3 regions of the Bradyrhizobium sp. CCBAU 45321 genome follow, and region 3 is predicted to be linked to each of the others. Evidence: riboswitches for the same ligand, from Rfam matches in the RefSeq annotation. Region 3 holds a riboswitch; each other region holds the start of a gene.
What was found. Region 3 has a riboswitch for cobalamin ahead of ACM43_RS16140 (energy-coupling factor ABC transporter permease). Riboswitches for the same ligand answer to the same signal wherever they lie in the genome.
Positions count from the first base shown of each region.

Region 1 (5,548 bases), on a different contig from region 3:
CCCTCCATTGGAATGCCCTTGGCCTGGAGAAACGAGTGAAAGCCCATGACGCCGAGGCCAACGGAGCGCTCGCGCAGGGCGGCGTAGCGGGCACGCTTCATTCCGTCCGGCGCCACCGTGATGAAATGGGTGAGCACGTTGTCTAGGAAGCACATGACGTCCTCGATGAAGCCGGGCTCCTTATTCCACTGGTCCCAGGTCTCGAGGTTGAGCGACGACAGGCAGCACACCGCTGTGCGCTCCTCGCCGCGATGATCGATGCCGGTCGGCAGGGTAATCTCGCTGCACAGGTTGGAGGTCGAGACCTTGAGGCCTAGCTCGCGCTGGTGCTTGGGGAGCGCGCGGTTCACGGTGTCGATGAACAAGAGATAAGGCTCGCCGGTTTGCAGCCGGTTCTCAAGGATGCGTTGCCACAGCTGGCGGGCATCGATCTCGCGGACAACCTTGTTAGTGTTCGGGCTGCGCAGAGCGACTGCGGTGCCGGCACCTACGGCACGCATGAACTCGTCGGTGACGTTGATGCCGTGATGCAGGTTGAGGCTCTTGCGGTTGAAGTCGCCAGACGCCTTGCGGATCTCGAGGAACTCCTCGATCTCGGGATGGTGGATATCGAGATAGACCGCCGCCGAGCCGCGCCGCAACGAGCCCTGGCTGATCGCCAGGGTGAGGCCGTCCATGACGTGGATGAACGGGATGATGCCCGAGGTCACGCCGCCCCTCGCCTCCTCGCCGATCGAGCGAACATTGCCCCAGTAGGTGCCGATGCCGCCGCCGTTGGAAGCAAGCCAGACGTTCTCGTTCCAGGTGCCGACGATGCCTTCGAGCGAGTCCGGCACTGAGTTAAGGAAGCACGAGATCGGAAGGCCGCGCGTGGTGCCGCCATTGGAGAGCACCGGTGTGGCCGGCATGAACCACAGCCGAGACATCGCATCATATAGACGTTGGGCATGCGCAACATCGTCCGCGAAGGCGCAAGACACTCGGGCGAACATGTCCTGGATGCCTTCGCCGGGAAGCAGATAACGGTCGGTCAGCGTCAACTTACCGAACGACGTCACCAGGTCGTCCCGCGACCAATCGAGGGTGATGTCAGACGGCGTGGGCGATGGCGCCAGGGGCTTCGGCAGGGGAGCCGGCGATGCTGGGGGCCGCACAAGACACGGCTCAGGCTTGGTAGGCTTTGCCTGCGCCCGGGGTTGCCGCACACTCGGCAGCTCAATGAGATGACCATACTGATCGAAGTTGTAAGACGGCGACACCGGCACCCCCGCGATATTTGGGGCCGGGACCGTGCGGACGATTTGCGAGGAGACCGGGCAAATGTCCCCTGCAGCAAGCGATCCACCGGGGCACCCGGCCCGAGGACATGTGTTCTGTCGCGGCAGATCTCCTGGCTAGCGGGTCGCTGCGGCTGTGGCGCTATCGCAATGGCCGCTGCCGACGCATTGGGTTCCCTTCTAGCTTCCATTCTACAATATATGGGTATAGAATACCGTGACGGCACCACATATATGCGCAGCTACGGGACTCGTCAAGGCGGAACCGTAAAGTTAACGAGTTGGTGCAGCCCCGAGGTCGAGGTTCGAAATTCGCCGAGCGCCTGTCCTGAAGGGCCTCACTCAAAAAGCATAGCGTCTCAAGGACTGGCCAATCGGCGAGTGAGGAGCCTGAGATGGCCGACGAGCAGCCAAGCGAGCTCGGCGGGGGCGGAACCTTCGAAGTCTTTGCAGAGGCGCGGACATCTGCCGAGCCGTGCAAAGGTGCGCTCGACGGCCCTGCGCCTGGGCGGGAGTGGAAGCCTTGGACGCGGGGCGGTCGCTCGACGATCTCGATCGTCCACGGCCCCCAGTGGGAGAGTGCTTGACGAGCTGTTTGCCGCGATAGATCCGATCGGCAAAGATGTGCTCAAGCCGCGGTCTCGCAAATTCTGCAACAGGGGAGCAGCACCATGGACATCCTGAATGTTGGCATCGATCGGTTCGCGGTCCGCGAATTGAGTTGGGCCGGATCGGGTTTCGGTTGCCATACGCGTCTCGCCATTCATCGCTTTCTGTGGCCCTTAGATCAAAATTGTCTGGAGCGCGACCGCAATCGATGCAGCCGCCCGTGGCAATGTCCCACGCTTAGTGGATTTGACCCCTTCGCAGGCCGGGCGAGCCGCCGCACGTGCTCAGTTGTCTGGCCTCGAACATAAGCCGTCCTCAACCGAACGCGGTCATGTCAGGTTATTGCCAATCAATCCTAACGGGATGAGGCGGAGCTATGCTTGAATCTGGGTGACGGAGCCGATAAGGCGGCGTGGCTTTGCTGTGTCGGAATGAAGCCGTTCGCAACATTGGCGTGAGCGGCGGCGAGGAACCGTGTTGTATCTCACCAACGACCTTGAAGCCGTGACGTTGGTAAAAGGGAATGTTTTCAGGGTTCGAGCTTTCGAGGTTGGCAGCAATGCCGTCCTCATCGCATCGTTGAAGGGCGTATTTCGTCAGCAACGTACCAAGCCCTTTTCCGACCCAGTTCGGACCGACGGGAATGAGTGGCAGATACCAATGTGGCTCGTGGGGATGATGTTCGGCCATTCTCCGCCGCAAGTGTGCCATATCCTCCGTGATCTCCGGGCGCAGGGATAGACCATGATTGCATCCAACGCCTCCTCATCTTGCTGCCCGTTGGGATGCAGCCACAGGGCCGCGCCACGAATCTCTCCCGCGACGTAAGCTGTGCCATAGAGCCTGACCAAAAAAGAAAGTTGAGTGATTTAGTTCGTTGTGATTCCTTCGTGTTTGCGAAGACCCGAGGGAGAACAACATGTGTTGGACTGAAATCACCCGCGCACAATATCGGCGCGATGGACTTGGTTATGCAAGCGACATGACGGACGCGGAATGGGAATTGATCGAGCCGTTGATGCCAGTCCCCGCAAGATCAGTCTGCGCGTGATCATGAATGCGATTCTCTACATTGGAGCCAGCGGCTACCAATGGCGAGCGCTGCCGAAGGATTTCCCGCCGTGCTCGACTGTTCAGTACCATTTTTATAAGTGGCGCGGTTCTGGCTTGTGGGGCGCGATCAATGACACTCTGGTCCGGCGCATGCGCGAACGGCAAGGACGCAAACCCACTCCAACGGCCGGAGTTATCGACAGTCAAAGCGTGAAGACCACGGAAAGTGGAGGCCCAAGCGGATTTGCAGTCCCGCTGTTGCGGATCATTGGTCGCCTGTTCCCAACCTGCGTCACATCTTCGCCGATCGTGTCTATCGTGGTCCAAAGTTGCTCGATGCCATTGCTGATCTGGGCCAATGGACGATTGAAATCGTCACCCTTTCCGTAAGCGTCGTTCTCAGGCCACGGCTTGGAGGGCTTGAGCGCGGTAGGCGCAGGGCAGTAGCTGGTCGATCTCGCGGTTGGGATGCCCGTTGACGATCCTGGTCAGGACGTCGGTGAGATACGCGAGCGGATCGTGGTCGTTGAGCTTGCAAGTCTCGACCAGGGACGCGACGACAGCCCAGTGTTCGGCACCGCCGTCGGATCCGGCAAACAGCGCGTTCTTGCGACTGAGCTTGATGCTACGGATTGATCGTTCGACGGTGTTGTTGTCGAGTTCGATGCGGCCGTCATCGATGAAGCGCGTCAGTCCTTGCCAGCGCGAGAGGGCGTAGCGGATGGCCTCGGCGAGCTTGATCTTCTGGCTGATGAGAGCCAGCTTAGCGCGCAGCCATACCTCGAAGGCATCGGCCAGTGGTCGGCTCTTCTGCTGCCGCACGAGGCGACGTTCCTCCGCGCTGCGACCGCGGATCTCCTTCTCGATCGCATAGAATGCTGCAATGTGCTTCAGCGCCTCGCTTGCGATCGGCGCGGGGCCGGCTCTCGCGAGTTCGTAGAAGTTGCGCCGCATGTGCACCCAGCAGAAGGCGAGCTCGACCTCGCCACGTTCGGCAAGCTTTGGGTAGGCGTTGTAGCCATCGACCTGCACGACGCCCTTGAAGCCGGCAACATGGCTGAACAGCCGCTCGGCCTTGCGGTCGGGTGCATAGACATAGGCGATGCCGGGCGGATCGGGGCCGCGCCAGGGCCTGTCGTCGGCGGCATGGGCCCAGAGCTGGCCGGTCTTGGTGCGCCCTCGACCGGGATCGAGCACCGGCACCGTCGTCTCGTCGGCGAGCGGCTTGGACCTCGCGCGAAGCACCGTGAGAAGGCGCTCATGCAGCGGGCGCAGATGGAAGGCGGCATGCCCCACCCAGTCCGCCAGTGTCGATCGATCGAGAGCGATGCCCTGTCGGGCATAGATCTGGGCCTGCCGGTAGAGCGGCAGATGATCGGCATATTTGGACACCAGAACCTGGGCGACGGTTGCCTCCGTCGGCGGTCCGCCCTCGATCAGCCGGGCCGGAGCCTCGGCCTGCAGGACGCCATCCTCGCAAGCGCGACTGGCGTATTTGGGACGCCGGGTGACGACAACGCGGAACTGGGCCGGCACCATGTCCAGCCGCTCGCTCCTGTCCTCGCCGATCTGGTGCAGGTCGCCCCTGCAGCACGGACAGGTCTTGTCGTTGATGTCGACGACGACCTCGATCCGCGGCAGATGCGCCGCTAGCGCTCCGCGATTGTTGCGGCGCTTGCGTGCGCGCTCCGCCCGGCCTTCCGGAGCTGGTCGGGCCTCTCATGTTCCGATGATTGCCTTCCATGCGTGATGCGGCCATCGACCCCGACGGAGCGGCATCGTCTCGCATAACGACGATGCTCATGCTGCCTTCGTGACTAGGGAACACAGGTCTCCGCGCACATCCACCTTTCGAGGCTCATTCCCGCACCCCGCATGGCTCCTGTCTACACTTCGAACCCCGCGTTGCCGCGACGCCCGCAAGACTCGGTCCCGGCTTGCCTGCTTCGGCTTTGGCCGGATGGGACTTGCACCCACAAGCAATCATCAGCTTGGCATGACGTACTCCCCTGGCGTGGTGTAGCTGAGGGCGTGTGGTCACCACGTTCGGCGGCATCGGCCACTCGTCGAGGAAGGTGGCGAGCTTCGGCAGCTTGGGGCGGAGCTGGTCGGCGACGCGCCGCCACTGCGCCCGCGCCGCCTCGGCATCGTCCTGGGCGCAGGCAGTGGCGATGAACGTGGAGGCGACGCGTCGTCCGCTCTTGCCGGCATGCGCCAGCGCGTTGCGTATGAAGTGCACGCGGGGTCGTCGGAAAGCTGCAATTGGCTGATTCCGTTTTCGTCGGCGATTCGCGATCGGCGGAGCAAACGAGATGCTGGGGCGCAAGGAGCGGGATCGGTTGGAGCTCTTCATCACTGGCTCGCTCAAACAGCTCGTCCCAGATGAGCACGTGCTGCCGCGGGTCGATCGTGTGCTCGACCTATCTTGGCTAAGAAAGAGGTCTCCGTCTGCTATTGCGCGAACGAAGGTCGGCCAGGCATGGATCCGGAAGGCGCGGTACGCCTGATGCTGGCGGGTCTGCTCACCGGCATGTACACGATCGCAGGCTGATGCGGGAGGCTTAGGTCAACATCGCGATTCGCTGGTTTGCTGGTTATGGCCTGCACGA
Region 1 covers NZ_LFKZ01000079.1:270-5,817, forward strand. The annotation lists partial or broken gene ACM43_RS10020 (ribonucleoside-diphosphate reductase subunit alpha) at 1-1,058, opposite strand, end outside; cobalamin riboswitch at 1,364-1,512, opposite strand; partial or broken gene ACM43_RS10025 (transposase) at 1,637-1,969, opposite strand; gene ACM43_RS10030 (GNAT family N-acetyltransferase) at 2,226-2,597, opposite strand; partial or broken gene ACM43_RS10035 (transposase) at 2,806-3,325, shown strand; partial or broken gene tnpC (IS66 family transposase) at 3,339-4,643, opposite strand; partial or broken gene ACM43_RS10045 (transposase) at 5,002-5,199, opposite strand; partial or broken gene ACM43_RS10050 (transposase) at 5,252-5,548, shown strand, end outside.
Region 1: linked by a shared signal. The riboswitch ahead of ACM43_RS10020 (ribonucleoside-diphosphate reductase subunit alpha) and the one ahead of ACM43_RS16140 (energy-coupling factor ABC transporter permease) in region 3 are both predicted to bind cobalamin.

Region 2 (6,668 bases), on a different contig from region 3:
CTATTGCGGCGACGCCAGTCCCAGGGCGCGATGAACGCGCCGGACCACAGCCCCGCATGGGCTGTGCTGGCCACCAACTCATAAACAACGTAGGTATGGTGAGATGCACCAGCCGATAGCGCCAAGCCCGAGCGTACCATCCAGACGTTTACATCCTCGCCTTCGATGAAGCAGCTGCCGAGGGCTCGCCGATACTCATCGACTCTTTCGGTATGACAATCCCACGTTCGCCCATTCGAATGCTTGATGAGCTCGTCGCGAACAGCTACGCCGCAGGCCCATTTGCGGCCCTGTGCGTCGAGGCAAATCTGATCGGTCTCAGGAGCTTCGATGCCTGAGAGCCGAACGGTGGTTTTCTCGATCTGGATCGTATTTCCGTCGAGGATGCGCGGAGCACCGCTGAGTGTCGCGGCGGAAACCGGAGATGTGATGAGAGCGATCAATGCGAACATAATTCCGCGGTGCTTCATCCCGACAATAACCTTTCGCTCCTGATCCATGTTCACGCGCACGATACGGTGCCGATACATTCGATTGCTCGACCGCAGATGTCCATTCCGCCGGCTTCGATGTGTGCCTTATGAGAGCTTCGCGTGAGTTCGAACCTACGACCTGACGCTGCGTAAGGATCAAGAGATTTCTTCCCGTGTGCGTGCGGCGGTATCCTTCGAGCATCGGCGGCTCTCTCACCGCGAGCGTGCTGTACCCTCTGGACGTAAGGAGGAGAGTCTCATCGCGTGGCGCCGAACTCGGGATGCTGGACAAGCCCGAGCCTTGGAACGCTGTGCTCCCTCCTTGCAAAAATTGAGCGGCTATGAAGCGTCGGTGCTTGCGGCGGACTCAGGCGTTGAGGAGCAACCTTGCCATTGTTGGTGACGACTTCCATCGGCAAACCGGACAGTTCCGACGAGGGCGAGGAAATGCGCCCCAAAGTCTTGTCACGAAAAAGATGCTCAAAAAGGATCTGCTCTGGCTCGCTCTGACCGGTTTAGACAAAGACGTGATGGAGTTCAGCCTCAACGCTCGCCGCGTAAATGAAGGTTTCTTGTTCGAGCAAACCGCGCAAATCCGTTCCTTGTTACGCCAGACGAGATGATCGTTGATACCAATCGCATTATGGCATTTGGCTCCTCCGCGCGGCACCATAGTCGTTAGTGCTACTGCCCAGACGTGCGTACAAGACTTGAACTGTTTATGGCTCAGGCGCTACGGGCCGCCGCTCTTCGTAGTGACGGTTCGCCGCGATCTCAAGTGACTTACCTAGGAGCGCTGGCATCAGTGCCCGTTTTCTCCAGGAATTGAAAAGGCTGCGATATTGAGCCGCGGGCTTTGCCGTGGATGCACCAGGCGTGGGCAAGCTGCCCACGTGTTCGGACAATCGCGAGTGCCATGCAATTCGTGTGAGGTTTAAGTCCACAATACGTGTTTGCGCATCGCGTACTTCGGGTGAATAGCTCTGGTGCGGTTTAGCCGACTCAAGCTACATCATTCTAAAGCACATCACTACATAATGGGAATGACATGGTCGCAGTCGTTCGGGAAGTACCGGTCTCATCTTACGCGCTTGAAGTAGATGGCCAACTCAGAGACGAATTCGCAACCAAAGACGGTGCCACCGCAGGTGGAGCAGAATTAAAAAGGCGGTTTCCCATGCTTAAAATCCGGGTCTATGACGTGCAGACGAATGAGTGCGAGGAAATCTACGGCTGAGTCAGTGCGGTAATCGACCTTCTTGCGTACTGCTCCGGAGCTTCCCGCCCTGTGCACTCGGAAATTGGCAGGCGCTCAGCGGGTATGCCGGGGTTACTACCCTGTAACTTCCTGTTTCGTCTCAGCATCGGTCCCTAGTGCCGGCTCAAAGTCGCTAAGCTCACGCTCCTGCGTATGCCGCGCAACCACACGATGCGCGGCGCGCACCCCGAATCGGCTTGGCCGGAGGCATCTCCAAGCGCTCTAGTGAAGAATGCATGAGAGCTGGTTCCCCCGCAGTTGGTGTACTCTAACGGGGTGGAGTGCAGGCGGGCAAACCACATCTCGCAAACTAGTACGCGCCACTGAGCTCGACACCTGGCGGAAAAACGCAATCGTGCTGCTCGACCTTCCGTACGAGGGCCGAAGTGCTGCGAGAAAGGCAGGCCTTAAACAACGCAACTGCAGAGCGCGTGTCTCTTGCAGTTAGTACGAGGCGTTCGACCGTGCGGCAGCTGCGGTGCGGTGTTGCTCTGCGCGACCGTCTGCTAAGGCCTTCGCTCTCCTGAGTCTTCCTCTTCCTTTGGCTCGGTCCGTTGGAACCAGGAGCCCGGAGGAAATTTCGCGATGCGCTTGGCAAAAGAGGATTGTGGCTCCCAATCTTGGCCTTCGCTCTTCTCAAAAGTGATGACTCCGTTGTGTGTAAAATAACGTGGTCCTTGGATATCGCAATTCACCAAGAGCAGAATGCGCCATAGATCGCCTTTCTCGTTCGGCTTGTCATTCTGCTTGGGTAAGTAGTCTACCCCAACAGGTTCAATGATAGTGCATCGGCCCTGCCGCAGAAGATCGCCGAGCCGGCCTTGCGGCGTAGTCACAAAGTTGAAGTTATTTGGATCATGCAGAAAGCTAAGGTTTGCGTCCCTTTCACCATCTGCGACTTCTTTGGCGATCAACGAGAGTGCTAGGGCACGCCAGCCCAATTCCATCGGCTTCGCATAGGTTGACGCAAGCTCAATCGTACCGTCGAGCGCGACTTTCCAGGTGATCGCGTACTGTTCGTCTGATTTGTTGTCTCGGTGCCTGGTCCACGAAACGAAAACATGGTCGCTTTCGCCGAGTTCAGCGACCCCCCACATCTGAGGGACGAACTGTGCCACCTTCGAGACATTGGAGATGATTTGTTCTATCGTCTCACCATCTTGCGCTCGCCAAGTTGACTTGAGTCTTTCGACAAGTGGGTTGTCGCTGGCGCGAATAGTGTTGCTCATGGCAGCCGGCCAGCCTAGGCAGATTAACAGTCCGCCCAGACGAAGCCATAGCGCGGGTCTTCCCGACATTCTCTTCATAATCCTCCGCCTATCGCGTTTCATCCATACATCTTTCAAAGCGGTAACCTTGAACCTGCTATAAGCGAGCGCAAGAAGTTTACGGAGACGCGACGGGGCACCCGCGGCTGTCCTACGAGGGCAGGCGCTCCTCTCTATGTCACGCGCCGCTAACTTCCCTAGCCAGCGACAGCGTCAATTGGCTGAGCTGGACATCCCCAAGCAGAAGAGACTGGGCATGTCGAGGGGCTTGCATTCTTCGTGCCAGGCAGCAGGCAGAGATTTGCACGGGTTTTATGTCCCTCTTGTCGACTTTCCGACCTGCGCACGGTTCGATGTTCCATTCAGTGTATCGGCCGTAGCTCGAGGCCAAGTGCCTGATGAGAATCGGGAGTGCGTTTGCCGTCATTGAACCGTGTGGTTCGCTATAGTTGCCCGTCGGCGTTCGGCCTACATGATGGCTGGCGATACGAAGCCGACTTAATCGACGAACTTTGAAGTCTGGCTGGCACGAAAAGCAACCTCCTCGCCGCGTATGTGGCTAGTTGCGCCGCCTGCCTTGACGTGTTCAATGGGGATCCTCTGTCGCGAAAATAGCTGGCCAGCGGATGTGCTGGGCGAATCGCTGGAAGTCGGAAGCCGCATCGAATGCATTCTGCTCGAAACGGCGGTAATCGCCGCCGCGCGGGCTGGTTTTGTCCCTTTCATTGATGGGGCGGGTGGCGTCGCCTCAAGGCAGCTCCGAGTCTCACTCCCACCTCTGAGACAAGGACATCTCTGATTGCGACAGCTCTGTTTAGAGAATCATAGAGATGCACGGTCATTCGCCTACTAGATGTCTCAGATTAGCGTGCCACAAAATCTGAGAGGTTGACGGAAGAGTCCTCCTGCCGATAATCGAACTCGTCGAGGTTCTCCGAATCCCACTTGATCCGGAACTAAGAGGGAAGCCGGTCCAAATGCCGGCGCTGCCCCCGCAACTGTGAGCTGCGAGCTACTGTCCAACGATGTCACTGAAGCCCGCACGGCTTCGGGAAGGCCGGACAGCAGCGACGACCAGCGAGCCAGGAGACCTGCCCCGACGATAGATTGGTCCACGGGCGGGGTGTCTCGGTGGTGCGCCAAGCAGCCGTCGCGCGCGCGACTTCCTCTGCCTGCGTCCGCCATGGCCTCTGTCCCTAACAGGGGTTAACACTATGTCTCTTCTCTCTCTTCCGGTTGCTACGCTCGGTACGCCACGCATCGGTCCAAGGCGTGAGCTCAAATTCGCTCTTGAAAGCTACTGGGCGGGAAAGATCAGCGAACAGCAATTGCTCGAGGACGCATCCGGTCTGCGCGCAGCGAACTGGGCCCGTCAGAAGTCTCTCGGCGTCACGATCATTCCGTCGAATGACTTCTCGCTGTATGATCAGGTGCTCGATACAAGTGTCATGGTTGGTGCTATCCCGGAGATCTACGCCTCGAAACGAGAATACGTTTTCCTCAAGACGTACTTCGCCATGGCTCGCGGATCACAATGCGACGACCAGGATGCGAGTTGCGGTCTGGGGCCGCGGGGGTCTGGCGCACCCGCGCAGGAAATGACTAAGTGGTTTGACACCAACTACCATTACATGGTTCCCGAGTTTTACAAGGGACAGGCGTTCAGACTTTGCTCTCGCAAACCCATTGAAGAGTATGAGGAAGCAAAGGCTCTTGGCTTTCAGACCCGCCCTGTCCTGATCGGGCCGATCACATTCCTAAAGCTCGGCAAGAGTGCCGATAGCGCGTTCCAGCCCCTCTCCCTACTCGATGATCTAATACCGGTCTATATCGAGGTTCTGCATGAATTGGCCGACCGAGGGGCAAGTTGGGTTCAATTTGACGAGCCCTGCCTGGCCCTTGATCTGGATGAGGCGGCGCGAAAATCATTGCTACATGCCTATAACCGGTTCGCAAAGGAGGGACCGGCTATCAAAATCATGGTTGCCAGCTATTTCGGCGAGCTAGGCGACAATCTGGATACCGCATTGAGCCTCCCGGTTTCCGGTCTGCACCTCGATCTGGTCCGAGCGCCAGAGTTGTTGGATCAGGTCATCGCTGTCGGCCGAAGTGACCTCGTCATGTCGCTCGGGGTCATCGACGGCCGGAATGTATGGCGGTCGAACTTGTCGTCGCTCCGTCAGCGGATGGAGCCCGCGATTGCGAAGCTCGGCAAGCACCGTGTACAGCTCGCCCCATCCTGCTCGCTGCTTCATGTGCCAGTCGATGTTGAACTCGAGACCGGGCTCACGTACGACGTCAAGAGCTGGCTTGCTTTCTCGGTTCAGAAGATGCGTGAGCTTGCGATCCTGGCGCGAGCACTCGCTGGCGACCAGAATGTCGAGCTCGCTCTCGCCGATTCGGAATGCGCTGCGACTGCCCGGCGGACTTCGCCCAAGATCCATGATAGCAATGTCGCTGTGAGGATGAGGGCGATCGACCAGACGATGCGCCGGCGCGCCAGCCCATTTGTCCGTCGTTCCGAGATCCAAAGGGAACGCTTTGGACTGCCAACGTTTCCCACCACGACAATCGGATCGTTTCCGCAGACCACAGAAGTCCGAAATGCTCGTGCGGCGCATGCGCGAGGTGCGATGAGCGACGAACAATACGGCGAGTTTATCAAGGAAGAGATAGCCCGCGCCGTACGTTGGCAGGAGGACATCGGTCTTGACGTCCTCGTGCACGGCGAATTTGAGCGCAATGACATGGTGCAGTACTTTGGCGAGCAACTCGCCGGCTTCCTATTTACCAGGAATGGATGGGTACAGTCTTATGGTTCGCGCTGCGTCAGGCCTCCGATCCTGTTTGGCGATGTAGTGCGGTCGAAGCCGATCACTGTGGACTGGTGGCGCTACGCGCAATCACTAACTAGCAAGCCAATGAAGGCGATGTTGACCGGACCGGTCACGATCCTGAACTGGTCGTTTGTTCGCGATGACATTCCCAGAAGCGAGGTCTGCCGCCAGCTTGCGCTCGCGATCCGCGACGAAGTCCGCGATCTCGAGAATGCCGGTGCAGCCATGATCCAGATCGACGAAGCTGCACTCCGGGAAGGATTGCCATTGCGCCGATCGGCGTGGAAGGCATATCTCGATTGGGCGGGAGATTGCTTCCGCATTTGCTCATCGGGCGTTGCCGATCAAACGCAAATCCATACACACATGTGCTACTCAGAGTTTAACGACATCATCGGTGCAATCGCTGCAATGGATGCGGATGTCATTTCGATCGAAACGTCGCGGTCGAAAATGGAGCTACTGGACGCATTCAGCAAGTACGAATATCCAAATCAAATCGGACCGGGCGTGTACGACATCCACTCTCCACGCGTTCCGGAGGTGGGCGAAATGAAGGAGCTGATGGTGCTGGCTCGGACGCGTTTGCAGGAATCGCAGCTCTGGGTCAATCCGGACTGCGGCCTAAAAACGCGCAATTGGGAGGAGGTTCGGCCTGCCCTAACCAACATGGTCGTTGCCGCCCGCGAACTGCGTGCAGCATCCGATCCGCAAAACCATTGATCCCGCGCTCGGGTCTGTTCTCGACCAAGCGAATTCGCTTGTGCTCATTTGCGTTCTCCACAATCTCGAGCAAGCCTTGGGGCCAACAAAAATGCCTGCCCCACTTGGT
Region 2 covers NZ_LFKZ01000096.1:4,606-11,273, forward strand. The annotation lists gene ACM43_RS10990 (thermonuclease family protein) at 1-530, opposite strand, end outside; gene ACM43_RS10995 (hypothetical protein) at 848-1,096, shown strand; gene ACM43_RS11000 (nodulate formation efficiency C protein) at 2,238-2,960, opposite strand; cobalamin riboswitch at 3,910-4,112, shown strand; gene metE (5-methyltetrahydropteroyltriglutamate--homocysteine S-methyltransferase) at 4,214-6,559, shown strand.
Region 2: linked by a shared signal. The riboswitch ahead of metE (5-methyltetrahydropteroyltriglutamate--homocysteine S-methyltransferase) and the one ahead of ACM43_RS16140 (energy-coupling factor ABC transporter permease) in region 3 are both predicted to bind cobalamin.

Region 3 (6,668 bases):
TGATGATCGCGCTGCCAATCTGGTTGCGGTAGCGGTGGAGGCGAGGGGCGCACAGGGCATTCCGCGCAGCTCGGGCCTGCCAGACGACCTCTTCGTCCATGACGGCCAGATCACCAAGCGGCCGGTCCGCGCACTGGCGCTCTCCGCGCTGGCGCCGCGTCCGGGGGAGCGGCTGTGGGACATCGGCGCCGGATCGGGATCGATCTCTGTGGAGTGGGCGCTGTGCGGCGGGACGGCTACCGCAATCGAGGCGCGCGAGGATCGCGTCGCGAACATTCGCAAGAATGCGGCCGCCTTCGGTCTGACGCATCGGATCACAGTCGTCACGGGCAGGGCACCGGAAGCTCTTGCCGGGTTGGAAGCGCCGGATGCCGTCTTCATTGGCGGTGGTCTCGACGAAGTGTTATTTGATGCGATCTGGACGCGGCTCTCGCCGGGTACGCGGCTCGTGGCGCATGCTGTGACGCTGGAGACGGAAGCTCTGCTCGGCGAGCTGCATCAGCGTCACGGCGGCGAACTGATGCGGGCCGAAATTTCGCATGCCGTCCCGCTCGGCCGCTATCGGTCGTGGGAGGCGGCACGCCCCGTGGTGCAGTGGAGTGTGGTGCGATGAAGGTCGCCGGTTTAGGCTTCAAGCGCGACGTGACGCTGACTTCGCTGCGCGAAGCGCTGCTGGCTGCGGGCGGTGCGGAAGGGCTTGCGGCGATGGCAACTGTCAGCGACAAGGCCGACACCGAGGCGCTGAAGCAACTCGCTCGTGAATGCGGCGTGCCGATCAGGGCTGTTCCGGTCGCGACACTGGCCGGCATCGACACGCCCACGCAATCGAAGCTCGTCGCGGAGAAATTCGGCACCGGATCTGTGGCCGAGGCTGCAGCGCTCGTGGTCGCCGGTCCGCACGCGCGGTTGATTGCAACACGGGTCGTCTCGCAGGATCGCAGTGCGACCGCGGCGATCGCCGAAGGAGACGGCGTATGACGGTGCATTTCATCGGCGCCGGGCCGGGCGCGCCCGATCTGCTGACGTTGCGGGGCCGCGACCTGATCGCGGCCTGTCCAGTCTGTCTCTATGCCGGCTCGCTGGTGCTGGAGGGCGTGCTGGCGCATTGCCCGCCCGGCGCGCGCATCGTCAATACCGCGCCCATGTCGCTCGACGAGATCATCGCCGAGATCGCAGCCGCGCATGCGGCAGGCCTGGATGTCGCGCGGCTGCATTCCGGCGATCTCTCAATCTGGTCGGCGATGGGCGAGCAGCTCCGCCGTTTGCGGGCGCTGGGGATTCCCTACTCGGTGACACCCGGCGTTCCCTCGTTCTCGGCTGCCGCGGCCGCGCTCGAGGCTGAGCTGACGCTGCCCGGTCTTGCTCAGACGGTCGTGCTGACGCGCACGCCGGGCCGGGCCAGCGCGATGCCCGGGGGCGAGAAGCTCGCTGCGTTCGCTGCGACCGGCGCGGTGCTCGCGATCCACCTGTCGATCCATCTGCTCGACCAGGTCGTCGCCGAGCTGACGCCGTATTACGGCGCGAATTGCCCGGTCGCGATCGTCTGGCGCGCGAGCTGGCCGGAGCAGCGCATCGTGCGCGCGACGCTGGCAACGCTCGATGCGGCCGTGGGTGGCGAGATGGAGCGCACCGCGTTGATCCTGGTCGGCAAGACGCTTGGCGCTGCCGATTTCGACGAGAGCCGCCTCTACGCCGCCGATTACGACCGCCGCTACCGGCCCGTTGGTGCCGAGCCGCGCTTTCCGGAGGCGTCGTGATGGCGGCGAGCCTCGTCATCTCCGCGCCGGCCTCCGGTGTCGGCAAGACCACGCTGACGCTGGCGCTGGCCCGCGCCTGGCGCAATCGCGGCCTGAACGTGCAGTGCTTCAAGAGTGGGCCCGACTATATCGATCCCGCCTTCCACGCCGCCGCCACGGGACGCGCCTCGGTCAACGTTGACAGCTGGGCGATGGATCGCAGCGCCGTCGCGCATCTCGTCAGCCGTGGCGGCAATGCAGATGTCGTGCTCGCCGAGGGATCGATGGGCCTGTTCGACGGTGTCGCTGCGCGCGGCGTCTCCGGCACCGGAGCGACAGCTGATATCGCGGAGATGCTGGGCTGGCCGGTGGTTTTGGTGATCGATCCCTCCGGCCAGGCGCAGACTGCGGCAGCGATCGCCGCCGGCCTTCGCGATTACCGCGCCGGCGTGCGCCTTGGCGGCGTCGTGCTCAATCGCGTCGCCAGCCCGCGCCATGAGGATCTGGTGCGGCGCGCGCTGAACGAGGCCGGCATCAAAGTGTTCGGCGCGCTGCCGCGCCATGCCGAGATCAGCCTGCCGAAGCGGCATCTCGGCCTCGTGCAGGCCGAGGAGCAGGCCGAGATCGGCAAGCTGATCGACGAAGCCGCGCGCTTTGTCGCCGAGCACGTCGATCTCGATGCGGTGCTCCACTCGGCAGGCAAATGGTCGCCGCAAGCTGTGGCGAACGGCTTGAACGTGAGGCCGCCCGGCCAGCGCATCGCGCTGGCGCGCGATGCGGCGTTCTCGTTCGTCTATCCGCATATGCTGGAAGCCTGGCGCGCGGCGGGCGCCGAGATCGTGCCGTTCTCGCCGCTGGCCGATGAAGTGCCCGACGCGAGCGCCGACGTGTGCTGGCTGCCCGGCGGCTATCCCGAGCTTCATGCAGGAAAGATCGCGGGCAATGCGCGCTTTCGCAGCGGACTGCGCGCTTTCGCCGAGACGCGGCCGGTGCATGGCGAATGCGGAGGCTATATGGTGCTGGGTGCAGGCCTGACCGACGCCGACGGTATCCGCCATGAGATGACAGGGCTGCTCGGCCTGGAGACCAGCTTTGCCAAGCGCCGCATGCATCTCGGCTATCGTCTTGCCGAACTGGCCGCGCCGATGCCGGGGCATAAGCCTGGCGCGCGCCTGCGCGGCCACGAGTTCCACTATTCGACCATCCTCGCCCAGCCCGATACGCCGCTCGCGATCGTGCACGATGCCACCGGCGCGGTCATTGCCGAAACCGGCTCGCGTCGTGGCCATGCCACCGGCACGTTCTTCCATCTGATCGCGGAGGACCGGTGAGCGGCTTCGTCACTTTCGTCTCCGCCGGCCCCGGCGATCCCGAGCTCCTCACGGTGAAGGGCGCTACGCGGCTGCGCGAGGCCGACGTCGTGCTCTATGACGATCTTGCCTCCGGCGCGATCCTCGATCTCGCCCGGCCCGGTGCCAATCTCGTCGCGGTGGGAAAGCGGGCCGGGCGTCCTTCGACCAAGCAGCACCACGTCAACCGTCTCCTGGTCGACTACGCCGCAACCGGCGCCCGCGTGGTGCGGCTGAAGTCGGGCGATGCCGGCATTTTCGGCCGGCTGGAGGAGGAGATCGAGACGCTGCGCGATGCCGGCATCGGCTACGAGATCGTTCCCGGCGTCACCTCCGCCTGTGTTGCCGCCGCGCAGGCCGGTATTCCCCTGACCCGCCGGCATACCTCCCGCCGCGTGCAGTTCATCACCGGTGCCGACGTCACCGGCGAGCTGCCACCCAATTTGAATTGGGCGGCGCTGGCCGATCCCGAGGCGACGACCGTGGTCTATATGGGCCGGCGCACGTTTCCGGCGCTTGCCGCAAAATTGATCGCGCACGGGCTCGCCGCCGGCACCCCGGCGCTGTTCGCCGAATCCCTCGGGCGATCTGACGAACGATTGGTCCGCACCACCATTGCCGAGCTCGCCGAGCAGCTTGCGCGCGGCGGCGCCGCTTCCACCGCCGCCGTGATCCTGTTCGGTGCGCTGGCGGGAGAATATCCGGCATGACGGCTCCGGCAGCGGTTCGCCCCTTGACGCCTGCAATGCGAAAGGGGCACACAAGAGAGGCATGGTGCTCGACGCGGCGCAAAGCGCCGGAGCATAATCGGGAATGGGGATGGGCGGACCCAGTTGCGGCGCCCAAAACCCCAGCCGCCCCCGCGACTGTAAGTGGTGAGGGCCTCCGAACCGCCACTGGACCCGCAAGGTCCGGGAAGGCCGGAGAACCAGTGAACCGCGAGCCAGGAGACCGGCCGTGCACGTATTGAGGCCAAGGCCGTCGGGTGTGACGGCAGGAAGGAACTGAGCCATGCATATCGAACCAGGATTGGTCACAGGCGCCAAGCTCGTGCTGAGTTACGCAACCGGCATCGCCGCAGGCGGCGTTGCGCTGAAGCTGGCGGTCGAGACCGTGCGCGAGCAGGGCATCGGCTCGTTCGCTGCGCGGACGCTGGCCACCACCGCTCTCGTCTTCGTCTTCTTCGAGATCCTGCCGCACTTCCCGGTCGGGGTATCGGAGGTGCACTTCATCCTCGGCTCGACCTTGTTCCTGTTATTCGGCGCTGCGCCCGCGGCCTTCGGCCTTGCCTTTGGCCTGCTGCTTCAGGGTATGCTGTTGGAGCCGGTCGACCTGCCGCAATACGGCATGAACGTCACCACGCTGCTGGTGCCGCTGTTCGCGATCCAGGCGATCGCCACGCGGATCATTGCCCGCAACACCGCCTATGTCGATTTGAAATACGGTCAGGCGCTGGCGCTTTCGACGACCTACCAGGCCGGCGTGATCGCATGGGTGGCGTTCTGGGCGCTCTATGGCTCCGGCTTTGCGATCAGCAACCTCGCCAGCATTGCGACGTTCGCTGCCGCTTATGCGCTGGTCATCGTGATCGAGCCGCTGGCCGATCTCGCCGTGCTGGCGCTGGCGAAGTCGCTGCGTGGCGTCACCGCGCCCGGCCTCGTCACGCCGCGCCTTCACAACGCGGCCTGAGAGACAAGCGAAAGGGCGGCCGCCGTGGCCGCCCGTCGCGCTCGCGATGCTCACGCTCTCCCTGATAGGCATCGGTTGCGGCGATCCCGAGCAGCTCACGCGCGCCGCGACCCGCGCCATCAACGCGGCCGATCTCATCCTGATCCCGCGCAAGGGGACTGCGAAATCCGATCTCGCCGATCTCAGGCGAACGATCTGCGCCGGTGTGCTCACCAACAAAACGACGCGCATCGCCGAATTCGATCTTCCCGTGCGCGATGCGACCGAGTCGGACTACCGCAAGGGCGTAGACGATTGGCACGATGCGGTGGCCGCGACCTGGTCGCAGACGATCGCTGGGCATCTCGAAGATGAGGGCAAGGTCGCGCTGCTGATCTGGGGCGATCCTTCGCTCTATGATTCTTCGCTGCGCATTGCGCGGCGGTTGAATCCGTTGCCGACAATCGAAGTCGTGCCTGGGATCACCTCGATCCAGGCGCTGTGCGCGGCGCATGCGCTGCCGCTCAACGACATCGGCGAGCCGTTCCTGGTCACGACGGGGCGGCGCTTGCGCGAAGGCGGCTGGCCGCAGGGCGTCGATACCGTCGTCGTGATGCTCGATGGCGGCACGGCGTTCCAGTCGCTGGATCCGGCCGGGCTTCACATCTGGTGGGGGGCCTATCTCGGCATGCCCGATCAGATCCTCATGTCCGGCGCGCTGGCCGAGGTCGGCTCGCGCATCGTCGCGTTGCGGCAAGAGGCGCGCGAGCGGCACGGCTGGATCATGGACAGCTATATTCTCAAACGCAGGCGTTGAGCAGCATGCTTCCCGAATGGGTTACCCAGAACTGCCCCGAGGTCTCCGCTGTTCATCGCGAGGCGGCCATTGCGCGGCAGGCGCAACTGACGAAGCCGACCGGCGCGCTCGGCCGGCTCGAGCAGCTCGCGATCGAGCTTGCGGGCTTGCAGGCGACCGGGCAGCCGCGCGCTGCGCGGGTGCCGATCATCATCTTCGCGGGTGACCACGGCATCGTCGCGCAGGGCGTGTCGGCCTATCCGCAAGCCGTCACCATCGCGATGATGGCGAATTTTGCCTCCGGAGGCGCCGCGATCTCGGTGCTGGCGCGCGAGCTGGGTTCGAGCCTCGAGGTGGTCGACGCCGGCACATTGGCCGAGGCGCAGATGGCGGGAATCGTCACCGACAAGCCGCGCAGCGGCACGCGCGATTTCAGTGTCGAGGCCGCGCTCACGCCCAAGGAATTGGCCTTCGCCTTCGAGGCCGGCCAGCGCGCGGTGGTGCGCGCCATGGCCGACCGGCCTGATCTCTTGATCTTCGGCGAGATGGGGATCGGCAACACCACGACGTCGGCGGCGATTGCTGCGAGCCTGCTCGGTGTGAGCGCCGGGGAGATCGCGGGCAGCGGCACCGGCGTCGATGCGTCGGGCCGGGCGCATAAGGCGCGGGTGATCGATGCGGCGATCGCGCGCCACGGCGTCGCCGGAGCCGCGGCCGAGAAGATCCTGTGCGCGGTCGGCGGCCTCGAGATCGCGGCGATCTCGGGCGCGATCATCGCGGCCGCGCAACGCCGTATCCCCGTGTTGATCGACGGCTTCATCGTCTCGGTGGCGGCGCTGGCGGCGGCGCGCCTCAACCCGCCCTGCCAGCCATTCCTGCTGCCCTCGCATCAATCGGCCGAGCAGGGACATCGGCTGGTGTTGCGCGCGCTGAATGTGCAGCCGCTGATCAGCCTCGATCTCAGGCTCGGCGAGGGATCGGGTGCCGCCATCGCGCTGCCGCTGGTCCGCTCGGCTTGCGCACTTCACAACGGCATGGCGACGTTCGCGCAGGCCAACGTGCCGGATCGGCCGTCTTGATGCGGCTCAAGCCACGCGCTGGTTGACCGAGACGACACGC
Region 3 covers NZ_LFKZ01000119.1:132,945-139,612, reverse strand. The annotation lists gene cbiE (precorrin-6y C5,15-methyltransferase (decarboxylating) subunit CbiE) at 1-613, shown strand, start outside; gene ACM43_RS16160 (cobalamin biosynthesis protein) at 610-978, shown strand; gene cobM (precorrin-4 C(11)-methyltransferase) at 975-1,757, shown strand; gene ACM43_RS16150 (cobyrinate a,c-diamide synthase) at 1,757-3,067, shown strand; gene cobA (uroporphyrinogen-III C-methyltransferase) at 3,064-3,795, shown strand; cobalamin riboswitch at 3,841-4,059, shown strand; gene ACM43_RS16140 (energy-coupling factor ABC transporter permease) at 4,097-4,774, shown strand; gene cobF (precorrin-6A synthase (deacetylating)) at 4,821-5,570, shown strand; gene cobT (nicotinate-nucleotide--dimethylbenzimidazole phosphoribosyltransferase) at 5,576-6,628, shown strand; gene ACM43_RS16125 (histidine phosphatase family protein) at 6,635-6,668, opposite strand, start outside.